One region of the Brevibacillus choshinensis genome, then DNA from elsewhere that is predicted to be linked to it. Evidence: predicted binding sites of a transcription regulator. Region 1 holds the regulator's gene; the other holds the start of a gene.
The links. The regulator LexA, encoded in region 1, represses DNA repair genes until DNA is damaged. The targets are predictions, from matches to a motif close to CGAACATATGTTCG.

Region 1 (5,169 bases):
GGCTACGAGATCTTGTCCACACACAAAGGAGCGGAGTTTGTAGGCACCGCGTATGAGCCGCCATTCAGCTATATCCGCGTAAAGAAAGGGCACATCGTGGTCGATGCGGACTATGTGAGTGACAAAAGCGGTACGGGAATCGTCCATACCGCACCAGCGCATGGGGAAGACGACTATCGGACGACTCGTCAGCACGACCTGGACTTCGTGAACGTCGTCGATCTGGCAGGACGCTACACAGCCCAGATCGCGGAATTTGCCGGTCGCTTCGTCAAAGACTGTGATGTGGATATCGTCAAGGACCTGTCCCAGCGCCATCTGCTGTTTTCCAAGGAGCGGCATGAGCATAGCTATCCGTTTTGCTGGCGATGCAAATCTCCTCTGCTCTACTACGCCATGGAGAGCTGGTTTATCAAAACGACGGCAATCAAAGACCAGCTGATCGAAAATAACAGCAAGATCGACTGGTACCCGGGGCATTTGCGTGAGGGGCGCTTTGGCAAGTTCTTGGAAGAGCTGGTTGATTGGAATATCAGTCGCAATCGATATTGGGGAACACCGTTAAATATTTGGCTTTGCCAGGATTGCGGCAGTGAGTTTGCCCCTGGCAGCTTCAAAGAATTGCGCGACAGGTCACTGGCACCGATCGATGAGAGCCTCGAGCTGCACAAACCGTTCGTGGACGATGTATTGCTTCCCTGCTCGTGTGGAGGGACGATGGAGAGAACGCCGGAGGTCATCGACGTATGGTTTGACAGCGGATCCATGCCGTTTGCCCAGTACCATCATCCATTTGGTGATGAGAAAGAATTCGCTGAGCAGTATCCGGCTGACATGATCTCGGAGGGGATCGACCAAACGAGAGGCTGGTTCTTCAGCTTGTTGGCTGTATCCACTCTCTATAACGGAAAAGCTCCGTATAAAGCGGTCATATCAACCGGGCATGTCTTGGATGAAAACGGTCAAAAGATGTCCAAGAGCAAAGGAAATGGGATTGATCCCTGGGAGGTTATCGAGGAGTTTGGAGCGGATGCATTTCGCTGGGCACTGCTTTCTGACAGCGCTCCGTGGAGCAGCAAGCGTTTTTCCAAACGGATCGTCGCAGAGGCCAAGTCTAAAGTGATTGATACGCTGCACAACATCCATGCGTTTTATGCCATGTATGCGTCGATAGACGGGTACCAGCCCGAGGAGCACGCGCGACTCACTGCTGTCCACGAATTAGATCGTTGGGTCCTTTCGCGGCTGCAATCCACCTTGCGAGACGTAGCGAAGGGATTGGAGTCGTATGATTTTCTCAATCCCGCCATGCACTTGGAGACATTCATCGACGAGCTGAGCAACTGGTACATTCGTCGTTCCCGTGACCGCTTTTGGAGCAGCGGCATGACCGAAGACAAACTTTCTGCCTACCAGACGTTGCACGAAGTCCTGGTTACGCTCGCTCGAATGATCGCGCCATACGCGCCTCTGATTGCAGAAGACATTTACGGCAATTTGGCAGGGGATGACAGCGTGCATTTGGCAGACTATCCGTCGGCAGATCCAAGTGCCATCGATGAGGTGCTGGAAGCGGAAATGGAAACGGTTCGCCGTATCGTTGAGCTGGCTCGCAACATCAGAAACGAGACAGGGATCAAGACACGCCAGCCCTTGTCAGAACTGATCGTCATAAGCGAACGATCGTTCGATGTCCAGCGATATGCGGCGATCATTATGGACGAAATCAATGTAAAGAGCATTCGGGCGGAGCAAAATGACAGCAGCTTCGTAACATACCGCTTCAAACTGAATTTGAAAGTGGCTGGAAAAAAATACGGCAAACAAGTGGCCCCCATTCAAAACGGCCTGAAAGAGTTGAGCGACTCTGAGGCAAAACAGGTGATACAGAACGGGTATCTGGATCTGGTTCTGGAGAATGAAACGGTGCGAATCCCGCTGGAGGAATTGCTTGTGGAGAAGCAAGGGAAGATGGGCTACGCTTGGGCTTCAGGATACCAAATCCATGTGGCATTGCATACGGAAATCACGCAGGACCTGAGGCAGGAGGGCATCGTGCGCGAGGTCATCCGGGTCATTCAGGATTACCGCAAGAAGCTGGATTTACCGATCGAAAAGCGCATTACCCTTACGTTGGATGTAGATGCGCAGGTGAAAGCAGCGCTGGAGCAATTTGATCATGTATTGAGGAGCCATGTGCTTCTTGACCAGGTCCGATATGAAGCCGGCAACCCGATGGAGAGAGTCTCCTTTGGAGAGAAAAGCATTGGCCTGCGAGTGGAGTAGCATGCTGCAAGGCACCTGATAAGGAGGAACCAGTCCGGCAAGCATTATCTGGACTGGTTTTTCTCTTGGAAGAGGAGAATGTAGGACGTAAGCTCTTCCGTATGGTAGCGCTCTAGCTCCAAAAGTGCCTGATAAGGGTCATTGCCTGGGATATGGAAGTAGTGAGCGAAGGCAGGCTCGGTTTTCATGCCGTTCGCTTTGAGCATTCGAATATCCCGATAAGCCTCTTCACCGCCGATCGAGAGCAATCGATCCTCGATAACCATATGGCGGTATGCATTTTGCTGTTCGACCGGGACAGATTGAGCGAACAATTCAAACCAGAAGTCATGTGCATAAAATCCGATGACGCTGGAATCCTTGCCAGATACGAGAATACGGCTCTCCTGATAGCCTTCCATGCTGCCATATGCTGCACGCACATCAGCATCAAAGCGATCCAGGTCATGACTCACGCAGATGATATCGAGATCACTATCCGGAACATCGATTTGCAGGGGGATTGTGCCGGCGAGAACGGGATCGTACGCACACAAGGATTCCATCAGCCGGATTTGCGAGATGGCATTCCAGGCAGCCTGTTGGCGAGCATTGCCGGATTGCAAATAAGCGAGATCACGCCAGTTTTTCATGTGGATGCCTCCATCGTGTTTTGGTCCCGAAGAATTGGGTAACGATCATAGAATAGGGGTGTGAAATGATTGTAGTCGGTTGTCAAACAGACTGCAACGAAAATGAGCTTGACTCGTATACCATAGGGAGAGGAGTGGGGGTAGTGGATATACTTTTATGGGTGATTGTGGTAGCTTTGTTTGTATTGAGTATCGCCGGAATCTTTCTGCCGGTATTACCTGATACGATCCTGCTATGGGGCGGCTTCCTGATCTATCACTTCTTTATTGCAGATCCGGGTGCGGGACTTCCGTCATCCTTTTGGTGGGGGATGATTGCGCTCAGTGTGCTCTTGTACGGAGCAGATCTCTTGACCAATATGTATTTTGTGAAAAAGTACGGGGGATCTAAGTGGTCTTCGTTTGCGGCGATCATCGGGATTTTGCTCGGGATCTTCTTGTTCCCGCCGTTCGGTATGATCATTCTTCCATTCGCTTTCGTCGTGTTGGTAGAACTCTTCATGCAAAAACAAACGATGGAAAAAGCCATCAAGGCAGGCTTTGGCTCATTGATCGGATTTTTGGGAAGTGCCGTCGTCAAAGTCGTGCTCCAGGTGACGATGATCATTTGGTTTTTCATCGCGGCATAGGCGCAAAAAAGGACAGCAGAGGCTGTCCTTTTTACTTGCAATCATTAGTGAATCAAGCGATAGACTCCGATGACTTTACCGAGAATCGAAACGGCGTCGAGGATGATCGGCTCCATCGTGGCGTTCTCCGGCTGGAGTCTGAAATGATTCTTCTCTTTAAAGAAGCGTTTGACAGTGGCTTCATCTTCTTCGGTCATCGCCACTACGATATCACCGTTATTCGCAACGTGCTGCTGACGGACAATGACGTAGTCGCCATCGAGAATTCCCGCGTCGATCATACTGTTACCGGATACGCGGAGCATGTACACCTTGTCCGACGTTACGATGTTTTCCGGCAATGGGAAATATTCCTCGACATCTTCAATGGCTGTGATCGGTTGACCTGCAGTGACTTTCCCGATGACGGGCACACGAACAACGGAATCTTCAAAATCATCTTGAAAGCGATCTTCCTCAGACAAGAGCTCAATGGCACGAGGTTTGGTAGGGTCGCGCCGAATGAGGCCTTTCTTTTCCAAGCGAGCTAAGTGTCCGTGTACAGTAGAGCTGGAGGCAAGTCCGACTGCTTCCCCGATTTCCCGTACGGAAGGTGGGTAGCCTTTATCGCGGACTTCTTTTCGGATGAAGTCGATGATGGCCTGCTGTCGATTCGAAAGTTTTGACATAAGAGACACCTCAGTTTTCTCGAACATGTTTTCCTATATTATACCATGGGATCTTGCGTTCGACAAACATAAGTTCGGATCTTTTTTGTTGACATGAACATACGTTCCCATATATGATGGTAACAAGAGAACAGAACGTACGTTTGTAGGAGGAGATATTGATGTCTGTATTGACTGTACATAATCGCTTTGAAAAGAAGGTAGTTCGACGCACTCGTTTCGGCATTACCCGAGGACAGGCTCTATTGTTTCTGATTAGTTTTTCTCTCTTTTTTTATTTGTTGACCGAACTGGTGTTTGCTTCTGGTGTAGAGGTGGCTCCGCCGGTAAAGGAAATCACAGTGCGTGCCGGAGATAGCTTGTGGAAGCTGGCTGTTCGCTATCAAGAGGAAGCGAAGATGGACGTGAATGAGCTTGTAGCGGCGATCAAAGAAATAAACGACATGGAAGGTGTCATGATTTACCCTGGCCAGACCTTGAGAATACCGCTTCCGGAATAACTTCCCATTCACTGACGCCCGACCTGCTTGCACCGCCCTTGGGATATGGTATAATGGAGCGGCATTACTTACAGGTGGGGAGGAACCAGTAGTGGTATCTGACGCAGAAATCAAGCGCATTAATGAACTGGTGAAAAAGTCAAAAGAGGTCGGATTGTCCGAGGAAGAAAAGCTCGAGCAAAAAGCACTTCGTCAAAAGTATATCGATGCTGTAAAGCTTTCTTTGAGAGCAAACCTGGATTCCATCCGTTACGTGGAAGACCTTGAAGAAAATGGTCGGAAACAGTAAGATAACAGATATTGATAACAAAGACATCCTTGCTGCAAGCTAGGGTGTCTTTTTGTTCCGAACCGAGCATGGGAGGGAAAGCATAATGATTCCATGGATTGCGGTGGCAGCAGGAGGAGCACTCGGATCCATGATGCGCTATGGTCTTTCATTGATAGCGAATCA
Region 2 (5,169 bases), 210 kb from region 1:
ATAAATAGGTAAATTAGGAGCGCTTCGGCTGCCAAGCGACCGTCTGGAGTCTGTTGTTTCCCGACTAATCTTTTTAGTCCTGCACCTGCATCCTACATGAAATAATCGAACAACCAAAGGATAAGTCCAAGAAGTACGGCCCCGATGAGATACTTCATCCAAACAGGCTTTTTCTTTGGTTGCTCCTGAGTTTGTCCGTCCTCCTGAGGGTCCCCTTTTTTCAAAAACATTGGTATTTGAGAAGCAGCAATAGCAGCTATGCCTGCAAATATCCAAAAACGCATGGTTTTCTTTGCTTCATCTTTTCCCATGAGATTCAACCTCCTATCTCTTTGCAGTATGTCCAAATTTGGTAGGAGTACATGTGAAGAAAGGACATTAATGCTCTGCTTTAGCTCGACAATCCGTACCAACCTCATCGCACACCTAGGTGTACCAGCGATGGCTCCAGCTCTTCAGATATCCCAAAGCGGGACTTGGAAGTGGAACAATAAATAACCCGTTACAATTGCTGAAGCTAAATACCCCCAGTAAGGACGATCGTGATGTAGTTTTAGAACACAAAAAGTAATGAGATTGAACCAGATTGACCACCAAATAGACCAACCATTCGAGTAAAGGATAGCCCCAGTGTGTAAAGCAACTACCTCAAGTACAACGTAAAGAGCAACGTATTTTATGATGTGAACAATTTGATTTCGTATTTTCTTTGGTTAGTTGGATAAAAAAGTGATGACTGTAGCTGGGAAAGCGATTAAGCAATATAAGAAAACAGTGAGTTCGGGGCTTAGATACGCACTGTAGCTGTACCTCCACAAGAAGTAATCCTGATCAATGGCAAGTAAATAGTAGACCAAGTTTGCAAACGACATAAAGAGCATTGTGGGATGGTACTTTTTCCAATTCTTTAAGTCTGCCCACTTCCAAGCTGCAAAAAGGGACCAGAGATAAATGGTTATATGAAACATCCAGGGCTCATCTCAAGATTGTGATAATCTTATTAATCCCCAAACAATACTTGTGAGAAGGGAAGTGAACGTGACAGAATAGGATACTTTCCGTTTGCCGAACTTGTATTCCGTGAAAAAAAAACGTGAATCCAATCGAATAGTCGCTGAAACGCTTTTAGAGGGACGGGACCTTAGTTTCATATCATTTATGAAAGCAATGCATCAACATGAAAAAGAACGTAATGAAAAATTGGACCGATTAATTCAAGTAATCGAGAGTCAGGGAAAAGACAAGAAAATGGATCGAGCAATCGAGCAAATGGAGAAGCAAATAAATAGTAATTAGCGCCTGATACCAAGATTTGGGGGGGCGTCAGATTCACACCTAATATGGTCGTGTTCTGGCGTAAATTACACGCAAATAAATGAAACGAGATATGGAAGTACATACTAATTCAAAGGGTAGAATTTTTGTAAGGGAGCAGGGGACATTATGTTATTTTGCATTGGATCGATCCTTGTATTTTTCTTTCTCTGCCTGATTGTCCCCAGGCGCCTTACTTGGATAGAAATATTGTCAACTACTTGGTTTGGTTTGTACTTTGAAGCAATGGTAAATGTGTATCTTGATTTAAAATATGACCTTTACGGTTATTTTAACAAGGGAGTTGACATCATTACACTTATCCCACTACTAGGCATTTACCCACTCTTAAATTACCTAGTACTTACTCTTTATCCATCGGGCAAAGGTTTCATCAAGATCGCTTCTTATTTACTAGCGTGGGATTGCTTTTCTGTCTTGTATGAACTTGTATCCATACAGAATGGCATTTTTTATTACAATGGATGGAAGTGGTGGTATTCAGCCCTTGCTTACCCCCCGATATTATTAATTGTGTGGAGCCATCTTAAATTTGTTAGATGGGTGATAGCAAAATCAACTGAAAGTAAGCTATAAAGGCAATGACCTCATCGCGTATGGATGAGGTTTTTATATTGTCCTGCGTACCATCCATTCATCTCAAGAGGCCGTATTCCCTTACCTGATGAGCGGCTTACCATCATTCATCTGCCTTAATTCTGTAGTGACAAGTATTTTTATTCGCATGAAAAAGGAGCGAAATAATTCGTGTTGAATGTTCTTGTTTTGTTCGCATATAATACGAACAAAGGTTCTACGCGGAGGCGAACGACTTGATAAAGGAACAAAATAGAGCAACATCACAGCATCAGCATAACCAGATCTTTGATTTCGGCGGTGACGGTCATGCAACACAGCGCATCCTGCACCCGTTAGAGATGGTGGGTGACAGCTTGAAAGCGTATAGCCTCACAAGTAAGGAACAAAGGTTTTTTGTAATCGACAACATCCTGGCAATCCAGCTGTTGGTGATCCGGAATGTTGTCTGATATCGAGAGAAAAGTTTTACGGGTTATCGCGAATTACTCTGCTGGACGCAGACGTACACCCAGAATCGATGAGCTGTGCATCAAGACGGGCCGGAATAGGGGAGGTATCATGAGAGTGTTAGAAGTTCTTGCAAAAGAGGAGTATATCGAGTGGCAACGCTCAAATCCTGATCAGATCGCACTGTTGGAAGCGTGGGAAAGAAAGGGGGGATCATGGCAAGCAAGATAGCAAACCTATTCGCAGAATGCCGATGGTGTTGCCAAAACAATGGGTCCTGCATCTAAGTGCTAACTCAGGATGGAAATGAACTAGAATAACCTGAAAATCAACTGGTTGAAGAAATATAAAGATAGAGATTAGGAGCTTTGTGGGTCTGCTCTATGTCTGCTGACAAGGTTCACGAATGGATATTAGAAGGAAAATAACCCTTCATCAAAGAACTCGAGATAACAAGCCCCATCTCTACATTTTGAAGAGGCGGGGTTATTCATTATGCCGTCAACGGAATGCTCCGTCCAATTTTTAACACATCATAGACAATTGCGTATGATGTAGACGTAATTTATTTTACTTCTGAGTTGTTGTTCCGTGTGAAGCATTTCGATCGAGGGAAGGGCCTTTTCAGGAATAAGCCATTTTCTTATCCCCCGAAAGGATGACAGAAATCTTACCGCCTCACAAGTGCTGGTGATGATCCTCAAATCGGAGATCACGAAATTCAATGGCTTGGTAAGGTAATCATATCCGGTTAAAGCCTCGAGTAGAGACTCTCTGTATTAAAGCAGTACATGCACCTTAGAAGAAGACGCGAGCGGAATTCTCTTAAGGAAGGGTGAATCTCGATTGGCATGCCCCTTTTTTCAAACCGCGGTCGAATATTTGACAGGGGGTACAGCCCCAGCCAGCATAACCTCCGCAGATCTAAATGGAGACGATTTTATCGACTTAGCAGTGGTTGATATCGTTTCCGGTGATGTTTCCATTCTGATCAACAATGGTTCAGGAGAGTTTTCTGTCTTACAGACTATCTCATTCGGCATTCTGTTTCCTGGGGTTTTACTCGGGCAAATCGCGGCAGCTGATTTAAACGGGGATGGTCATATTGATCTGGCTGTGACAGACCAGACCTCCAATAACCGCGTATTTATTCTACTGAATAATGGAGACGGTACCTTTGCCGCACCGGTAGCTTACAGTACTGGAGCGTTTCCTGCGGTTTTTCAATCCTACTCGATTGCGATCGGTGACTATGATGGCATGAACGGTCCTGATCTAGCAATAGCAAACATAGGTCACATTACAGGAAACAGCTTCGTTACTGTCTTGTTGAACAATGGATCAGGTGTATTTGCGATGGCGCCAGGAAGTCCTTTTGCCACTACGCCTGGTTTAGCCCCTTTTGATATTGTCACAGCTGATTTTACTGGAGATGGCATCCTTGATCTGGCCACTGCTAATCGAGACACCGATGATATAACTGTATTTAAAGGGAATGGGGATGGTACATTTCAAACTCCTGGAGTGAGTTTCTCTTTGCTTCCTGGGGGATTAGACCCCATTAGTCTTGTGGCGGCAGACTTCGATGGTAATGGGTCCATTGATCTTGCGGCAGGAAATGTCGCTACGAGTAATATAAGTGTTTTCCTAAACAATGGATTAGGTTCGTTTACGCAAGCGCCTGGAAGTCCCTTTTCTGCGGGTACCGACGCTATTGAGTTTGACATTACAGCGGCTGACTTTAATTGTGATGGAGTTATCGATCTGGCTGTATCCGATACAGGTACGAATAACGTCTCTGTTCTTCTAAACGACGGCTCGGGCGGTTTCTCGGCACCTTTTGAGTTCCCAACAGGTGCAGGTCCGATCAGCATTACAGCAGCTGATTTTAATGGAGACGGAAGGATTGACATCGCAACTGCAAACGAGGATTCAGACGATGTTTCCGTTTTGTTGAATGGATGTGTGCAACCACCGACTTGCCCTCCTGACATAATAGTCCCATGCCCCATCGTAAACTATCCAACCCCTGTAGCCTCCTGCCCCGGAGTCACCGTAACCTGTTCTCCGCCTTCCGGTTCACTTTTTCCAGTAGGAGAGACCGAAGTTACGTGTACAGCAACAGATATCTTTGGGAATACCGAAACATGTTCATTTACCGTAACGGTGGTAGACCTTCCTCCCGCCATTCAGTGTCCTGATGACATCTCAGTGTCGATTACACCAGGGCAAACGTTTGCTACGATTACGTTTCAAACCACGGCCACTGATCAATGTGGTGTCACCTCCATCACATGCCATGGGATGACGCAGACATTTTCTCCTCCAGCTCCGCTTGCTGTTGCAAGTTTTACAATGGACTTCCCTCTGGGAACGACCATTGTCGGCTGCACGGCGACGGATCAGTCTGGAAATACAGCTTCATGTACGTTTACTGTTACCGTTTCTTTAGCTGTCACCAATAATGTCATGCCTCAAGTGATTCGCGTAAAAAAGGTATACGATTGGGTAGTCGTTCAAACCAAGACGAGAATTACTTTGGATTTCAATAACACGGATCGTAAAGGTAATCAATTTGAGGAATGACTCCTTTTTAGGAGTGGTCTAGAATTGCAATTGCAAATGGAATCAAGTCCGATTTTTCCAACGGATGGGAAAGGTCGGTTTTTTTCCGGGAAGCGATTCACTCATTTTACGTTAATATGATATCAGCTTCCCAAGAAAGCCGCCTCAGAATGAAATGAGGCGTGATTTTTGCTTCTATGTTTTGTTAGTAGGAATAAGGTGTTGATTGTAAAATGGTATATA

Region 2: JNE38_RS16250 (WYL domain-containing protein) is a predicted target of LexA. The motif match lies at 2,117-2,130, and genes of this name have one in related genera.

Annotation. Positions count from the first base shown of each region.
Region 1 is NZ_CP069127.1:3,429,929-3,435,097, reverse strand. It holds gene ileS (isoleucine--tRNA ligase) at 1-2,286, shown strand, start outside; gene JNE38_RS17315 (DUF4269 domain-containing protein) at 2,331-2,918, opposite strand; gene JNE38_RS17310 (DUF456 domain-containing protein) at 3,062-3,547, shown strand; gene lexA (transcriptional repressor LexA) at 3,592-4,215, opposite strand; gene yneA (cell division suppressor protein YneA) at 4,377-4,715, shown strand; gene JNE38_RS17295 (DUF896 domain-containing protein) at 4,807-5,004, shown strand; gene crcB (fluoride efflux transporter CrcB) at 5,090-5,169, shown strand, end outside.
Region 2 is NZ_CP069127.1:3,224,185-3,229,353, reverse strand. It holds gene JNE38_RS16255 (hypothetical protein) at 93-311, opposite strand; gene JNE38_RS16250 (WYL domain-containing protein) at 2,148-2,363, shown strand; gene JNE38_RS16245 (FG-GAP-like repeat-containing protein) at 3,208-4,947, shown strand.